One region of the Pseudomonas sp. LBUM1666 genome, then DNA from elsewhere that is predicted to be linked to it. Evidence: riboswitches for the same ligand, from Rfam matches in the RefSeq annotation. Region 1 holds a riboswitch; the other holds the start of a gene.
What was found. A riboswitch is a leader RNA that binds a small molecule or an ion and turns the genes downstream of it on or off. The one in region 1 is predicted to bind cobalamin.

Region 1 (3,402 bases):
TGCATCACCGCATCACCGGCCAGCAAGCCGACCAGTTCCGCGCGAGTGCCCTCGACATCGGTCAACGAATCGAGCAGATAAAGCATGCCGCCGCACTCGGCCAACAACGGTTTGCCCGCCGCATGGTGAGCGCGGATTGCGGCCAGCATCGTGGTGTTCTGTGACAGCGCCACATGATGCAATTCGGGATAACCACCCGGCAGATAAAGACTGTCTGCCTCCGGCAATTGCGTGTCACGGATCGGCGAGAAAAACGACAACTCGGCGCCCATGGCTCGCAGCAAATCCAGGCTCGCGCCGTAGGTGAAGGCAAACGCTTCGTCACGGGCCACGGCGATACGCACGCCGGCCAGCAACGGTTCTGCAGCGATCACATCAGGCGCGGCGAATTCCACCGCCGGTGGCAGCGCGACCTCACAGCTGCTGGCCAGCGCATCGGCCGCCGCATCGAGGCGCAGATCGAGATCGTTCAACTCACTGGCCTGAACCAGACCTAAATGACGACTCGGCAACTCGATCCCGGTTTCCCGGGACAAGGCGCCGTACCAGCGCAAGCCTTCAGTGAGGCTGCCTTCGAGTAATTGTGCGTGACGCAGGGTGCCGACGCGGTTGGCCAACACACCGGCAAACGGCAAGTCCGGCTGATAACGCGCTAGCCCCAGGGCCAGTGCGCCAAAGGTCTGGGCCATGGCGGTGCCGTCGATCACACCGAGCACCGGCACACCGAAGTGTCGCGCCAGATCAGCGCTGGACGGCGTACCGTCGAACAACCCCATGACGCCTTCGATGAGGATCAGGTCCGCTTCGCCGGCGGCTTCCCACAACAGCCGACGACTTTCCTGCTCGCCGACCATCCACATGTCCAGTTGATAAACCGGTGCACCGCTGGCGCGCTCGAGAATCATCGGGTCGAGAAAATCCGGGCCGCATTTGAACACGCGAACCTTGCGCCCTTGATTGCGATGCAAACGGGCCAGCGCGGCGGTCACGGTGGTCTTGCCCTGACCGGAGGCCGGCGCGGCAATCAATACCGCCGGGCAATGACGTGGCTGACTCACAATTCGACGCCTTTTTGCGCTTTGATCCCGGCCTGGAACGCGTGCTTGATCACGCCCATTTCGGTGACGGTGTCGGCCAGTTCGATCATCTCCGGCTTGGCGCCGCGACCGGTCACCACCACGTGCTGCATCGGTGGGCGGGCCTGCAAGTCGCTGAGCACTTGGTCGAGATCCAGATAGCCGTGCTTGAGCGCAATGTTCAATTCATCCAGCACCACCAGGCCGATCGACGGATCACGCAGCAATTCGCGAGACACAGCCCACGCGGCTTCAGCGGCGGCGATGTCACGCTGGCGATCCTGGGTTTCCCAGGTGAAGCCCTCGCCCATCACATGAAAACGCACCTGTTCCGGGAAGCGCCGGAAGAACAATTCTTCGCCAGTGCTGCTGCGCCCTTTAATGAACTGCACCACGCCACACTGCATGCCGTGGCCCATCGACCGGGCAAGCATGCCGAAGGCCGAGCTGCTTTTGCCTTTGCCGTTGCCGGTCAGCACCAGCAGCAGGCCACATTCATTCGGGGAATTGGCGATGCGTTCGTCGATCACGGCTTTTTTGCGCAGCATGCGCGCCAGATGACGTTCGTCACGATCGGGGGTATCAGTCATGGGGGAGCTCTCCGTTGAGGCTGGATAACGGCGGGCAGGCACAAGAATAGACGGCAAGAAGCCTGGCATCGCCCACCGTGATGCCGCTGGATGGATCAGGCCGGTCTCCGGGCTCATGAGCGGCGCTGGCCTGACTGCGCGCCTTCCCATGTCGAACATCAACACAGTGGCTCAAGGCGCAGCCTTCACTCATTTACCGTTGCGGGGGCAGCGCCGGGATCATGGCTCTTCGTCGCTTGAAGAGAGTCACTCACCGGCTTCCCTGTTTCACTCTGTCGACCAAGGTCACAGAGCACCTGAAACAAGCCGCGAAGGTTAGAGGGTTGGGGATGGAGCGTCAATTGAAGACGGGCAGCGTGCGGGCGAATAACTGCCGTCGATCAATTATCTGACGCCAATCTTGTGCCACACTCTCAGCGGTGATATCAAAGAGCCACAATCTCACAACACAATAACAAGGGTGAGCCACATGCAAGGCATGATCATCAGCAATCCGAAGCTGGAATTCCTGCGCCCGGTGCTGGAACGCTGGTTTGACTGTATCGACCGCTACAACGCCGTGCGCGGCGATAACGACACGCCTTACTGGTTCGACGAAAAAGCCAACCTGAGCCTGCTGTCCGCCGCGGCCTGGACGGCGGAAATGGTTACGCTGCAACAAACACCGACCCGTAAACAGACCGAAGAAGGCGAACGCAATGGCCGCGCCGATCTGTTTATCGCGACCAGCGAAGAACGCGCTTACCTTCAGGCGACCCAGCGCTGGCCACGCGTCAACAGCCTGAACCTGACTCAAGCACTGCAAGACATCACCAGCGATGCCAAACGCATCAGCTACGCCAGCGACCTGAAACTCGGCTGCCTGTTCGTTGCGCCGCAAAAAGCCCAACAAAGCGCCACCCCGGAAGAACTCCAGGACATGGTCGACGATCTGCAAAAGGAACACACCTGCGCCGTGGCCTGGTACTTCCCCTATGCCTATCGCAAGTTGCGCAACGAAGCCGGCAACTATCACCCCGGCATTGCCGTGCTGTTCAAGGAAGCCCGCGGCTGACCGGTTGAACCATCGCGCACCTGCGCTTCTCTATTGATTAGGTCAATGCATTCATAGGGAAGATCAGCATGCGCAAGCCCCCGCTCGTTCTCGTCATCGTGCTCGCCGGAGGGCTTGCCGCCTGTGGTGAAACCTCCAGGTTGCAAGTCTCCGACGGCTACGGCCCGTCACCCAAACTGCCAGAACCGAACAAGACCCTGATCCCGACGGTGAACATCGCCCCGGCGATCGGCTGGCCGGACGGCACGAAACCCATCGCCGCGACGGGGACTCAGGTGGCGGCTTTTGCCGAAGGTCTCGATCACCCGCGCTGGCTCTACGTGTTGCCTAACGGCGATGTGCTGGTCGCCGAAACCAACGCACCGCCTAAACCCGATGACGGCAAAGGCATTCGTGGCTGGGTCATGGGCAAAGTCATGGGCCGTGCCGGCGCCGGCGTACCGAGCCCGAACCGCATCACGCTGCTACGGGACAAGGACCACGACGGCATCGCCGAAACCCGCACGGTGTTCCTGGAAAACCTCAACTCGCCCTTCGGTATGACCTTGGTCGGCAATGACCTGTATGTCGCCGACACGGACCGCTTGCTGCGCTTCCATTATGAAAATGGCGAGACGGCGATCAAGTCGCAGCCGATGAAGGTGATCGACCTGCCGGGCGGTACGCTGAATCACCACTGGAC
Region 2 (3,402 bases), 900 kb from region 1:
TCAAGCCAGGCTCTTCGCGCTTCAGGTCGATGCTGGCCAGGGCCTTGATCTGGTGAAGTTCGATTTTATGAGCCTGTAACGCCTGATCGAGCAGCGCCCGCAGCGTGCTGACGGGGCAGCCGCGCTGGCAGCCCAGGCCGACCACTAACGTCGGCGCTGTGCTGATCTCAATCATGCGTGGTACTGACCATCGCTTTTGCGGCGGAACAACCAGGCACTGATCAGGCCCAGGGCCAGCCAGAATGCCACGTTGGTCAGCTGCGAAGCGATTTTGAACTGCGCTTCCAGGGCTTCCGGAGCCAGCATCGAGTGGACTTCCGGTTGTGGTGCGCCAATCACGTGAGGAACGGCCAGGATTGCCACGCCGAGCACTTTCATTAGCCAGTGACGGCTGAACACAATCAATGCGATGCCGACGGCGGTGGAGGCGGCCGTGCCGATCCACCAGATCTGCCGTTGCGCCAAATCAGCCGCGGCAGTGCCCGGCAGCTCAGGCGGCAGACCGAGGGTCGGTGCCAGCACGAACGTGGCGTAACCGGCCAGGCCCCAAAGCAGGCCTTGGGAGGTTTTGGTCGGTGCGCGCAAGGTATAGAGGCCAGCGAGCATCAGGGCGAAACCGACTGCTACCACCAGGTTGCCGCCGGTGGTGGACAGCACGCGCTGCCAGCCGTCTTCCGGTTCCCAGGCTTCAGCATCGTGGGTGTGAGCGGCGACAGCACCTGCGGCGTGTTCGTGAACTTCAACAGCGGCAGGCTCGGATTTTTCGTAAGTCTCGGCCTGCAGAATCAGCGGAGCCACCCAGAAACTTTGCAGCAGGGTCAGCAACAGGGCGGCCAACAGCCCGGTGAACCCTGCGGTTTGCGCAATACGCTTGATCATGTCAGCAGGTCTCAATGGCACGGGAACGCAGAGCTGTGGCGGGTATCGTGCGCGGCGTTGTGCACCGCTTCGATGTGCGAGAAACCGGCGAAATACACAAGGCACGCGCCCAGGATCGACGCGCATGCGGCGGCGGTCAGGCGTTGAGTCAGGGTATTGGTGGTGCTGGCGGTGCTCTTATCGGTGTTGCTGCCGGTGCTGCTGATGATCGACATGGCGCTTCCCTCTGGTCTGTCAGCGGGTGATATAGAGCGCATGGAAGACCCCTGCGAGTCGGGCACGCAGAGATTCAAACAGCGCCCGCCCACCGCGGGTTTGTTATTCAGTGATCGTAATGGTCACTTTGTGTTGCGGGCCGGTCTCCGGGCTCACGAGGGGCGTTGGCTTTCGCCTTGACCTGCAAGCATCACCTTCCCATGCCGAACTGCTGGCACAGTGGATCTGACGCTTCGCTCGCTTACCGTTGCGGGGGCAGCACCGGACTGACATGACTTTAGAGTAAAGCACATGATTCACCGGTTTCCCGTTTCACCCTGTGAAGGGCACCCGTAACAAGGCGTGTAGGAGAGCATGGGCGAGGGTTGGGCGTCAATTGGCAAGGGTTCTCAACTCGAGACCAAGGTGACTTCTTCGCGAGCAGGCTCGCTCCCGCGGGGAAATGCGGTCACTGTGGGAGCGAGCCTGCTCGCGAAGGAGCCGGTGCAGGCGCTACAAGACATTGACCCGCCCCCACACGATGCGTAGCCTTGCGCTTTCGAGGTTCTTCGGCGTCTGCCGAAGCTAAGAAGGGAACGCGGTCGATGCCGCGGCTGCCCCCGCAACTGTGAACGGTGATGTTCGCTGCCACGCCACTGCAAACCCTGTGCAACGGGTTCGCGGGAAGGCGCAGCGAATGCCTGGCCCACAAGCCCGGCACACCGTCAGCCAGGAGACCTGCCTCGACACAGATTCTCACTACAACCGGGCGGGGTGATCCGGTGGCGAACTCTTCCGCGCGCGCATCCGTCGCAGCGATTGTCGTCCCGTATGCCCGCCACCTTGCCAAAGGGCATTCGATGAAAACACTGGCCAAACTCCCCGTCACCATCGTTACCGGTTTCCTCGGCTCGGGCAAAACCACCTTGCTGCGGCACATGCTCGACAACGCCCAGGGCCGCCGCATTGCGGTGATCGTCAACGAGTTCGGCGAGCTGGGCATCGACGGCGAAATCCTCAAACAGTGCTCCATCGGCTGCACTGAAGAAGAAGCCAACGGCCGCGTCTACGAGCTGGCCAACGGCTGCCTGTGCTGCACCGTTCAGGAAGAGTTCTTCCCGGTGATGCGCGAATTGGTCGCCCGTCGCGGCGACCTCGACCACATCCTCATCGAAACCTCGGGCCTGGCCCTGCCAAAACCCCTGGTGCAAGCCTTCCAGTGGCCGGAAATCCGCAGCGCCTGCACCGTTGACGCGGTCATCACCGTGGTCGACAGCCCTGCGGTCGCCGCCGGCACCTTCGCGGCTTTCCCGGACCAGGTCGATGCCCAGCGCAAACTCGACCCGAACCTGGATCACGAATCGCCGCTGCACGAGCTGTTCGCTGACCAACTGGCCAGCGCCGACCTGGTGATCCTCAACAAGGCCGACCTGATCAGCCCTGAAGACCTGGCCCGCGTTCGCCTGGAAGTCGCTGAAGAACTGCCACCAGCGGTGAAAGTCATTGAAGCCAGCAGCGGTCGTCTGCCACTGGACGTGCTGATCGGACTCGGCGCCGGTTCTGAAGAACACATCGACAGCCGTCACAGCCATCACGATCACCACCATGAAGGCGAAGACGATCACGACCACGATGCCTTCGACTCCATCTCCATCGAACTGCCTCAAGCCGACGAAAGCCTGCTGCTGGACGCGTTGACCCAACTGGTGGTCCAGCACGGCATCCTGCGCGTCAAAGGTTTCGCGGCGATCCCGAACAAACCGATGCGCCTGCTGATCCAGGGCGTGGGCACGCGTTTTGATAAACACTTTGACCGTCAGTGGGGCGCCGACGAAGCGCGCACCACGCGTCTGGTGTTGATCGGCCAGGAACTGGACGCCACTCTGCTTGAAGCGCAATTGCGCGCCGCGCTCAGCGTTTAAGCCATGCATCTGCTCAGGACCCAACCCGGCGGTTTCGTGTCGGATGACAACATTGCCGACCTTGGACAAACCCCCGCCGAGCTGGTGATCCTGTGCAGCGGCGACTCCAGCCTGGCGTTGCTCGCCGAAGCGGCGCAGCAGTTGCCCGACGATTACCCCAGCGTGCGTCTGGCCAATCCGATGCAGGTGCAGAATCACGCGTCAGTCGATCTGTATGTCGACGAAGTGCTGCGCCATGCCAAGGTGATTCTGATTTCGCTCCACGGTGGCATCGCCTATTGGCGTTACGGCGTCGAGCGTCTGGTGGAATTGTCCCAGCGCGGCGTGCAACTGATTCTGGTGCCAGGCGATGACCGCCCGGACCCGGAACTCAGCGAGCTGAGCACGGTGGCTGCCTGCGACCGCG

Region 2: another riboswitch for cobalamin. It lies ahead of cobW (cobalamin biosynthesis protein CobW); the one in region 1 lies ahead of cobO (cob(I)yrinic acid a,c-diamide adenosyltransferase).

Annotation. Positions count from the first base shown of each region.
Region 1 covers NZ_CP166789.1:4,485,011-4,488,412, forward strand. Annotated here, with positions in the region: gene ACA056_RS20490 (cobyrinic acid a,c-diamide synthase CobB) at 1-1,058, opposite strand, end outside; gene cobO (cob(I)yrinic acid a,c-diamide adenosyltransferase) at 1,055-1,666, opposite strand; cobalamin riboswitch at 1,748-1,981, opposite strand; gene ACA056_RS20500 (hypothetical protein) at 2,136-2,720, shown strand; gene ACA056_RS20505 (PQQ-dependent sugar dehydrogenase) at 2,789-3,402, shown strand, end outside.
Region 2 covers NZ_CP166789.1:3,585,155-3,588,556, reverse strand. Annotated here, with positions in the region: gene ACA056_RS16250 (cobalamin biosynthesis protein) at 1-175, opposite strand, end outside; gene ACA056_RS16245 (CbtA family protein) at 172-879, opposite strand; gene ACA056_RS16240 (CbtB domain-containing protein) at 891-1,094, opposite strand; cobalamin riboswitch at 1,216-1,444, opposite strand; cobalamin riboswitch at 1,620-1,834, shown strand; gene cobW (cobalamin biosynthesis protein CobW) at 1,935-2,996, shown strand; gene cobN (cobaltochelatase subunit CobN) at 3,000-3,402, shown strand, end outside.